DNA from 3 places in the Streptomyces sp. NPDC001068 genome. Region 2 is predicted to be linked to each of the others. Evidence: riboswitches for the same ligand, from Rfam matches in the RefSeq annotation. Region 2 holds a riboswitch; each other region holds the start of a gene.
The links. Region 2 has a riboswitch for cobalamin ahead of metE (5-methyltetrahydropteroyltriglutamate--homocysteine S-methyltransferase). Riboswitches for the same ligand answer to the same signal wherever they lie in the genome.

Region 1: linked by a shared signal. The riboswitch ahead of ACFY3I_RS04555 ((2Fe-2S) ferredoxin domain-containing protein) and the one ahead of metE (5-methyltetrahydropteroyltriglutamate--homocysteine S-methyltransferase) in region 2 are both predicted to bind cobalamin.
Region 3: linked by a shared signal. The riboswitch ahead of ACFY3I_RS14760 (cobalamin biosynthesis protein) and the one ahead of metE (5-methyltetrahydropteroyltriglutamate--homocysteine S-methyltransferase) in region 2 are both predicted to bind cobalamin.

Annotation. Positions count from the first base shown of each region.
Region 1 covers NZ_JBIAYD010000001.1:1,042,874-1,046,139, reverse strand. Annotated here, with positions in the region: gene ACFY3I_RS04565 (hypothetical protein) at 1-418, shown strand, start outside; gene ACFY3I_RS04560 (hypothetical protein) at 855-1,004, opposite strand; cobalamin riboswitch at 1,023-1,200, shown strand; gene ACFY3I_RS04555 ((2Fe-2S) ferredoxin domain-containing protein) at 1,319-1,708, shown strand; gene ACFY3I_RS04550 (NB-ARC domain-containing protein) at 1,803-3,266, opposite strand, start outside.
Region 2 covers NZ_JBIAYD010000001.1:754,795-758,060, reverse strand. Annotated here, with positions in the region: gene metE (5-methyltetrahydropteroyltriglutamate--homocysteine S-methyltransferase) at 1-2,176, opposite strand, end outside; cobalamin riboswitch at 2,342-2,567, opposite strand; gene ACFY3I_RS03315 (hypothetical protein) at 2,640-3,266, opposite strand, start outside.
Region 3 covers NZ_JBIAYD010000004.1:548,958-552,223, forward strand. Annotated here, with positions in the region: gene ACFY3I_RS14755 (cobyric acid synthase) at 1-225, opposite strand, end outside; gene ACFY3I_RS14760 (cobalamin biosynthesis protein) at 222-1,172, opposite strand; cobalamin riboswitch at 1,272-1,414, opposite strand; gene ACFY3I_RS14765 (hypothetical protein) at 1,606-1,833, opposite strand; gene ACFY3I_RS14770 (anion permease) at 1,854-3,092, opposite strand.

The DNA.
Region 1 (3,266 bases), 290 kb from region 2:
GTCCACGCTGGTGTTGCAGTGGCGTGCCGCCTTGGAGCGTCAGGACTATCCGCGCTACAGGCAAAGCCTTCAGGAGGCTGCGGGAGACCTGGGGCTTCAGCGGTTCAATGATCAGAAGTTGAACAGCATCCATGCTAGGTACCGGGTGCGGTGGGCGAAGGCACTTGAGAAGCTGGCGCACGATGCCGACTTCGACCGTGAGATCCGCCTGCGCGCCGAGTGGGCACTTCTCGCCGACACGACCGGAGTCCTGATCGTCTCCGCCTCGGACGTCATAGAGGCGCTCGGCCTTTCGCCTGGTCCCCAGGTGGCCCGCGCCCTGCGTCTCGCACAGGTCCTCCGGGAGTTCCACCCTGACGACTCGGCCGAGCAGCTTCTGCAGCGCCTTTCCGTGCAGTGGGTCGCTATAAGTCAGTAGCTGCACGCGTCGACAACGCCAGGGGGATGGGCCACGGATCGGAAGCGCGGCCTATCCCCTGCGATGGGAAAGACCAGCCCACGGATCGCCGAAATGGACAGCGCACGACCGCGATGGTGAGGGTCCTGGAACGCCACCGGTGTTTACCGCGATGCACTTTATCGCCGTCGCGCTGACGCTCTAGGTGCCCACAGGGGCACTCAGAGCACCGGGAACCAATCCTGAGCTGCGGTTATGCCTTCCCCGCTTAACATGACGTTTTTCTGATGACGCATTATGTGGAGAGTGTGGTGATCCCGGAGGCTGCCGGGAAGCGTGCCTGACCTGCTGTTTTGCCCATGCGCGTAATGTGCGGTGTGGCCGGTGTCACGGGCCGGATGGCAGGAGGATCGAACGGCTGTGCGTGCACGTCGTCCCTGGTGAGGTCCTCGGGCTTTCAGTGTCCGCGGGGGCGGCGGGAGATCGTCTGGGGGAGCTTTCCCGTCCCCCAGCAGCCGTCGAGGATCTCGAGCAGGTTCTCGGGGTCGCGGAAGACCTCGGCGATCCGGTCGCCGTACTGGTCAAGGAGCGGGTCGCTTCGGACCATCTGCCCGTACGCCGGACTTGATAGCCTCGACGTGCCAGTCGAACCACGTCCGTGGTCAGGGAATCCGGTGGGAATCCGGAGCTGACGCGCAGCGGTGAGGGGGACGGGCGGGGCACGCGAGCCACTGGGAGACCGGGAAGGCGTCCCGGCCGGAGGAACCCGAGTCCGAAGACCTGCTGGCACCTCCGTGCCCCGGCGCGGAGGACGTCCGCAGGCCAGGCTCCGCGTACGAGCCCCGACACCCGCCGAGGCATGCCGTGCAGTTCCGCGCTCCCGCGACCCCGTCCGTCCTTCCGGCGCAGGGGGTGAGCCCGATGTCCCGGCCGCGACCCGAGGCAGGACGTTCGGCGAACCCCGCGGCCACACCGGCACCCTGCCGTGTCGTGGTCTGCCGGGACTGCTGCTGCGGCACCCCGAAGGTCACCGGGGTGGATCACGACCGGCAGTTGGCGCGCCTGTCGGAGCAGGTTCCCGTGCGGGTCTCGGACTGCCTCGACGTGTGCGAGCACGCCAACGTGATCGTCGTCCAGCCCTCGGCCGCCGCGCGCGCCGCGGGAGCCCGCCCGGTCTGGCTCGGCCTGGTCAACGATCCCGAGGCCACCGAGGACGTCGCCGCCTGGGTGCGGGCCGGCGGGCCGGGCATCGCGCCCTGTCCCGACATCCTCGAGCTGTACGTCTTCACCCCGCCGGGCAGGGCGAGTTGACCGGTCGGCGTGACCGAGGCCGGGGAGTTCCCGGGCGGGGGGTGACGGGAAGCGCGTACGGCTGCCCGACGGCGCCCGCGGGCGGTCGGGGTGGTCAGGTGGCGGCCTCGCAGCGACGGCCGGCCGCCTCGTCGCCGATCTCCCGGTAGGTCCGGGCGGCCCGCTCGTAGTAGGGGCGGCCTTCGTCCTCCAGCAGGGCTCCCAGTGTCTCCAGGGCTTCGGCCTGACGGAAGTTCGGCTGGAGCTTCTCCATCAGCTCCACCGCCTCGGTGAGGGCGGCGACCGCCTCGGCGCGGCGGTCGAGGTCCGCCAGGCACTGTCCGATGCGCGCCAGCACGTACGGCCGGCACTGTGCCGCGATGGTGGGCGTCATGCCCGAACTCCCGTCGCCGATCAGGTCGAGCGTCCCGCGGTACTGCCGCAGGGCTTCGGCGGTACGCCCCTGCTTCCTGCGGCAGTGGCCGATCTGGGAGAGGGTCTGCACGTACGCGTCGATGTCGCCGGCCGCCTGGAACATCCCCGCGGCCACGGCCGCCGACGCCGCGGCCTCGTCGGGTCGGTCGAGCGCCAGCAGGGCACGCGAGGTGTAGTCGTGTGCCGCGGCGACCTGTTGGGCGGCACCGCTCCGCTCGGCGAGTTCCAGTGCCCGCGCGGTGCAGCGGAGCATGGCCTCGGGGTCGCTGGGCGGCACCCAGTGGACCCAGGCGAGGTAGTTGAGCTGCGTCGCCTGCTGTACGGGGTCGGCGAGGGCGACGGCGGCCTCCGCGCCGAGAGAGAAGACTTCACGCCAGTGGGGGGCATGGGCCCAGCGGTCGGAGAACCAGTGCATCGACTCGGCGCAGTCCAGGACCGGTCGATGCCGGCCGGCGGCCGACGCGGAGCGCAGTGCTCCGAGCCAGTTCTCCACCTCCGCCCGCAGCCAGTCCTCCGCTTCCTCCGTGCTGCCGAGGGCGGGGACGTCCGGGTCGGGGCGGCCGTAGCCGGGCTCGAACCAGCGTCCGGCGGCCGTCGCCGTCCGCAACAGCCACACCGTCACCCGTTCCCGGACGGCCGCGGCGGCGTCGCCCTCCTCCGCCTGGAGCCGGTCGCGGGCGAAGAGCCGGACGAGGTCGTGGAACCGGTACCTTCCCGCCCCGGCGTCCTGGAGGAGGCCGAGGTCCACGAGGTCGTCCAGCGCCTCCCAGGCGTCCCCGAGCGGGAGTCCGCCGGCCACCGAGGCCAGTTCGGCGCCGAAGTCCCGCCCCGGCAGCACCGCCAGTCTTCGGAAGACCTGCCGTGCCGAGGGGGTCAGCTGTTCGTAGGACATCATGAACGCGGCGGCGATCCGCAGGTCCCCCGCCCTGAACTGGTCGAGGCGGTGTTCCTCGGGGGCGAGCCGGGCGGCCAGTTCCGCGGCATCCCAGTCGGGCCGGCTGAGCAGCCGGTTCCCGATGATCCGCAGCGCGAGGGGCAGGCCCCCGCAGCTCTCGGCGAGCCGGGTGAGGGCCGCGCCGTCGACGGTCCGCCCGTTCAGGATCCCGGCCAGCAGGTTCGTGGACTCGGCCGGCCCGAGCGGCCC
Region 2 (3,266 bases):
CGGTGCGCAGGAGCCCGGCGGCCTCCTCCGCGCTCGGGACGCGCGGCGAGTGGATGTCGTAGACACCGGGTCCGGCCTCGCGCGGGTAGCCGTGGGCGGCGAGTTCGCGGGCGACCTGCATGTGCGAGCGGGCCGCCTCCAGGCTGATGACGTCCGCGTCCAGGTCGTCGATGGCCTGGACGATGTCGCCGAACTCGGCGTAGCACATGTGGGTGTGGATCTGAGTCCGTGGCCGGACCCCCGCGGTGGTCAGCCGGAACGACTCCGTCGCCCACGCGAGATAGTCCGGACGGTCCCCGGCCCGCAGCGGGAGTGTCTCGCGCAGGGCGGGTTCGTCGACCTGGATGACCGAAGTACCCGCGGCCTCAAGGTCGTTCACCTCGTCGCGCAGGGCGAGGGCGACCTGGCGGGCGGTGTCGCCGAGCGGCTGGTCGTCACGGACGAAGGACCAGGCCAGCATGGTGACCGGCCCGGTCAGCATGCCCTTGACCGGACGGCCGGTGAGGGACTGGGCGTAGGCCGTCCAGCGCACCGTCATCGGCTCGGGCCGCGAGATGTCACCCGCCAGGACCGGCGGCCGTACGTACCGGGTGCCGTAGGACTGGACCCAGCCGTGCCGGGTGGCCAGGTACCCGGTGAGCTGTTCGGCGAAGTACTGGACCATGTCGTTGCGTTCGGCCTCGCCGTGCACCAGGACGTCGATCCCGGACTTCTCCTGGAAGGAGACGACCTCCCGGATCTCGGCCCTGATCCGCTCCTCGTAGCCGGCCGTGTCGATCCGTCCGGTACGCAGGTCCGCCCGGGCGGTGCGCAGTTCGCCGGTCTGCGGGAACGAGCCGATGGTGGTCGTCGGCAGCAACGGCAGCCCGAGGTGGGCGCGTTGGGCGGCGGCCCGCTCGGGGTAGGGCAGGGAACGGCGCAGGTCCGCGGCCGTGACCGCGGCGGTACGGGCGCGGACCGCCGGGTCGCGGGTGATGGGGGAGCGCTCACGGGAGGCGAGGTCGGCCCGGTTGGCGGCGAGTTCGGCGGCGATGGTGTCGGTGCCCCGGGCGAGGCCCCTGGCGAGGGTGACGACCTCGGCGGTCTTCTGCTTCGCGAACGCCAGCCAGCGCAGGATCTGCGGCTCGATGTCGCGCTCGGCCGCGGTGTCGAGCGGCACGTGGAGCAGGGAGCAGGAGGTGGCGACGTCGACCCGGCCGGCCAGCCCCAGCAGGGTGCCGAGCGTCGACAGTGAGGTGGCGAGGTCGTTGACCCAGATGTTGCGGCCGTTGACGACGCCCGCGACCAGCCGCTTGCCGGGCAGCCCGCCGACCGCCGCCAGGGCGCCCAGGTTGGCGGCGGCGGACCCGGTGAAGTCCAGGGCGAGGCCCTCGACGGGTGCCTTGGCCAGCACCGGCAGCGCGTCGCCGAGGCGGTCGAAGTAGGAGGCCACCAGCAGCTTCGGACGGTCGGTGAGCCCGCCGAGGTCACGGTAGGCGCGTGCGGCGGCGTTCAGCTCGGCGGGGGTGCGGTCCTGGACCAGGGCCGGTTCGTCGAGCTGCACCCATTCGGCACCGGCCGCCCGCAGGTCGGCGAGGACGTGGGCGTACACGGGCAGCAGCCGGTCCAGCAGGGTGAGCGGCTCGAAGTCCGCGGGGGCGTCCGGCGCGGGCTTGGCCAGCAGCAGGTAGGTGACCGGGCCGACGAGCACGGGCCGGGCGGCGAGGCCGAGCGCCAGGGCCTCGCGCAGTTCGCCGACCTGCTTGCCGGAGTCGGCGCCGAAGACGGTGTCGGGACCCAACTCCGGCACCAGGTAGTGGTAATTCGTGTCGAACCATTTCGTCATCTCCAGCGGCGCCACGTCCTGGGTGCCGCGGGCCATGGCGAAGTACCCGTCCAGCGCGTCGGCGTCGACGGCGGCCCGGTGGCGGGCCGGGATCGCACCGACCATCACGGTGGTGTCCAGGACGTGGTCGTAGTACGAGAAGTCGCCGGTCGGGACTTCGTGCAGGCCGGCACCGGCGAGCTGCCGCCAGGTGTCGCGGCGCAGCCCTGCGGCGGTGGCGTGCAGCGCCCCGGCGTCGACCCGGCCCTTCCAGTAGCCCTCGATCGCCTTCTTCAGCTCCCGGTCCGGGCCCTGACGGGGATAGCCGTACACGGTGGCCCGTGCTGCCGCGGCTGCGGTCTCGGTGGTCACGGAGATCTCCTTCGCGAGATGGATCCCTGAGATCCCTGGTGACGGGACGAGGACGCGAAGGGGTGACGATCCGGGCGGGGCCGACCCGGTGCGCTCGGCACGGTCGTCCGCCTGGTGTGCACGCCGACCTGCCCACGAGGTCACCGGGATGTCCGCGCGCGAGTGGTTCGCACGCGGGCAGTCGGCAGGTCTTCGGACTCGCGGGCACGTCCTCCGGTCTCCCGGCGGACACCTACTGGCCGTCGCTTCCCAGGCCCGGTACGTCGGACCCAGTGCGTATGACGGCGGTCGTTCCCGCTCACCGCTGCGGGGCAGTCCCGGATTCCCACCGGGTTCCCTCTTACGACGACCCGCCTGGCGGACGGGTCGAACCAGCTGCACGGGTCACCCTACGGGGTAGCACCGCGCGGGGCATCGACATGTCCGTCATCCGGATGGTGCGAACCGGCCCCGGCGGCGGGTCTCAGGCGCGCGGAGCCGCTTCCAGGAATCGGTGGAGGGAGGCGGTCATGCCGGCCACGAAGGTGTCGCGGGTGCGGTCGTCGACCAGGTCGAGGGAGAGGTAGGGGTTGAGGTCCTCCAGCTCCACCAGGAGCAGGGCGCCCTCCCGGGTACGACAGGCGTCCACGCGCTGGATGCCGTGGTCGAGCGTGTTCCACTCGATGAAGCGCCGGGCGAAGGCGAGATCCGCCGCGGAGGGCTCGTACGGTTCCAGCTCCCAGCGGCGGGCGGGGTCGGGGGCGTACAGCGCGTACTGGAAGGTGTCGTCGACGTAGTAGAAGGACACCTCGTAGCGGAAGTCGACGCGCGGCTGGACCAGGATGTCACCGTAGGCGAGGCCCGCCAGCCGGTCCCCGGTCACGAAGGTCAGGCCTATGGAGTCCGCGCCGGTCCGGGGCTTGACCGCGTACTGGTCGCTCTCGGGCAGGCGGTCGAGGTGCTCGGGCCGGTCGACGGTCGGGATGACCGGGTGTCCGGCCGCGGTCAGGTCCAGCAGGTACCCCTTGCCCGCCATGTCGGCGCGGCCGTGCAGCGGGTTGTAGACCCGGGTGCGGCGCGCGGTGGCCCGGTCACGGAAGGCGTCGTACGC
Region 3 (3,266 bases), on a different contig from region 2:
CATCAGCGCGGTCGGCTCGACGCGGCAGGCCTGCGCCTGCATGGCCTGCGCCCGCCCGATCTCGGCGCCCTCGCGGGTGACGAAGGAGTTGAGGGACATGTTCTGCGCCTTGAACGGCGCGACCCTGACGCCCTGCCGGACCAGCCACCGGCAGATCCCGGCGGTGACGACGCTCTTGCCGGCGTCGGAGGTGGTACCGGCGACGAGGAGACCGCCGTTGTTCATGAGGCCCTCCCCGAGAGCGCCCCGCGCGCCAGGGCCGCGGCCGCGCTCACGCCGAGCGCCAGCCATCCCACCCGGCGCGACAGCCGTACCGCCCGCTCGATGTCGGCGACTTCCACAGCCCGTCCCTCCCCGTTCAGCACCGGCCGGTGCTCGATGCGCCCCCCGTACGACAGCGTCCCTCCGAGCCGCACCCCGAGCGCTCCCGCGAACGACGCCTCCACCGGCCCCGCGTTGGGGCTCGGATGCTTCGCCGCGTCGGACCGCCAGGCCCGCACGGCTCCCGCGGTGTCGTCGCCGGCGGCGGCCGCCAGCGCGGCGGTGAGCCGTGCCCCCGGCCATCCCGCCACGTCGTCCAGCCGCGCGGAGGCCCACCCGTACCGCCGGTACCGGGCGGACCGGTGACCCACCATCGCGTCCAGGGTGTTGACGGCCCGGAACCCGAGCAGCCCCGGCACCCCGGCGAGGGCTCCCCACACCAGCGCGCCCACGACCGCGTCGCTGGTGTTCTCGGCGACCGACTCCACGACGGCCCGGGCGATCCCGTCGGCGTCCAGGGCCTGCGGATCGCGCCCGCACAGATGGGGCAGCCGGGCCCGGGCGGCCTCGACGTCCCCGGCCCGCAGGGCGCGCCCGACGGCACCGGCCTCGCGGGCGAGCGAAGTGCCCCCGACCACGGCCCAGGTGGCGGTCGCGGTGAGCGCGACGGAGGCGGCGGCGGACGGCCGCAGGGCACGCTGGGCCAGGACGCCCAGCGTCACGGCGCCACCGGCGCAGACCGCGGTGTGCAGGGAGCCCCAGCCGCGGTCGTCCCGCCACAGCACCCGTTCGACGGCTCCTGCCGCCCGGCCGAACGCGGCGACCGGATGCCCGCGGCGAGGATCGCCGAGCAGCAGGTCACCGAGAAGGCCGGCGGCGGCGCCGTACGCGAAGACGCGACCGGCACCCATCGGCTCAGCCGGCCGCGGGGGCGTGAACGGTCCGGGTACTCAACCTCGTTCGGCAGCCGCGCATGGCGATATGTCCTCACTCAGGGTGTCCACGCCCTGGTTCGACGAGACCGGCGGTGAGAGTTCCTGGCTCCCGGGGGTTGTTACCCCGGTGACAGTGGCGGGACCGCGCCGGATTCGCACCGGCTTCCTCTCTTGCCGCCGTACTTGGCTCCGGAAGTCCACCACGCCCCCGGAAGAGCCGTCAACTTGCCGTTGACCTGCGAGGGGAGTGTGTGGGAAGGCCCACACCGGTGGTCCAGCGGGGTTCGTGGGGCATGTCGAAGGCTCCTTCCCGACGGATCGGGAAGGAGCCTTCGGAGGCCGCCGGCGACCGGTCCGGCAGGGCCGTTGCCACGGCCGGGACCTTGCGACGGTCAGGACTCGGCGTAGGTCAGGACTTGGCGACGATCAGGTGGATGCCGTAGGCGACGACGGCCGCGCAGGCCGCGAAGCACAGGTAGGCGGCGGTCACGGCCAGGGCCGCGGAGTCGCCCTGGGCCGTGGCGCGTTCGCGGGCGGACAGGCCCTTGATGCCGAGGGTGAAGAGGGCGACCATGCCCACGGTGACCACGAGGCTGACGCCGAAGACGGAGCCGATGGCTGCCCAGTCGATGTTCATGTCGGGTTCTTCCTCGGGTGTCAGACGGTCGCGGCCGGGTCGGCGGCGGGAGCGGCGGGGGAGGGGATGGTGGCCGTCAGGGCGTCGGCGACCGGGCCCGCGGGCGGCGGGGTCACGGCGGCCATCGCCGCGGTCACCACGCCGGACGGCTCGGTGCCGTCGGTGTCGTTGACGTTCGCGCTGTCCACCACCTGGCGGCGGGAGAGCTTCCAGATCGCGGCGCTCGCGGCGACGAGGAAGACGGCGACGGCCGCCGTGCCCCAGTCGCCGAGGTCGGTCACGGACTCGGCGAGCGCGCCGACGGCCGCGGCCGCGGGGAGGGTGAGCACCCAGGCGACCATCATGCGGGTCGCGGTGGACCAGCGGACCGTGCCGCCCTTGCGGCCCAGGCCCGCGCCCATCACGGAGCCGGAGACGACGTGCGTGGTGGAGAGCGAGAAGCCGAGGTGGGAGGAGGCCAGGATGGCGGTGGCCGCGCTGGTCTGGGCGGCGAAGCCCTGCCGCGGCTGGAGGTCGGTCAGGCCCTTGCCCATGGTGCGGATGATCCGCCAGCCGCCGATGTAGGTGCCGAGCGCGATCGCCAGGCCGGCGGAGAGGATGACCCAGGTGGGAGGGTTCGAGCCGGGCGCGACGGAGCCGCCCGCGATCAGCGCGAGGGTGATGATGCCCATCGTCTTCTGCGCGTCGTTGGTGCCGTGGGCGAGTGAGACGAGGCCGGCGGAGGCGATCTGGCCGGCGCGGTAGCCCTTGCGGGTGGCGTTGTCGTCGGCGTTCCCGCCGATCCCGTAGGAAAGGCGGGTGGCGAGCATCGCCGCGAGGCCCGCGACGACGGGAGCGGCGACCGCCGGCAGCAGGATCTTGGTGACCAGGACGTCGCCGTGCACCGCGCCGAAGCCGGCGGAGGCGACGGTGGCGCCGACAAGGCCGCCCATCAGGGCGTGCGAGGAGCTGGAGGGCAGGCCCACCAGCCAGGTCACCAGGTTCCAGAGGATCGCGCCGACGAGGGCGGCGAAGATGACCTCGGGCCGGATGCCGTTCTCGTCGACGAGGCCCTTGGAGATCGTGTTGGCGACCTCCACGGAGAGGAAGGCGCCCACCAGGTTGAGCGCGGCGGACATGGTCACCGCGATCTTGGGCTTGAGCGCGCCGGTCGAGATGGTCGTGGCCATCGCGTTGGCGGTGTCGTGGAAACCGTTCGTGAAATCGAACGCGAGTGCGGTCACCACCACAATCGCGAGGATCAGCGAGAAGCTTTCCATTTACCCAGACAATCTTTAGAGGTCATCAGCTGTTGGACCGTAGGAAACCTGAATGAACGGAAGGTGAACTGAGATGGTCCCTGTGGTGTCTGGTGACGTCTGTGGAGTATCCGGGCGCGCGGACGGGCCGGGCCGCCGTACCGAATCGGGCCCGGCGGCCCGTTCGTCCGTTGG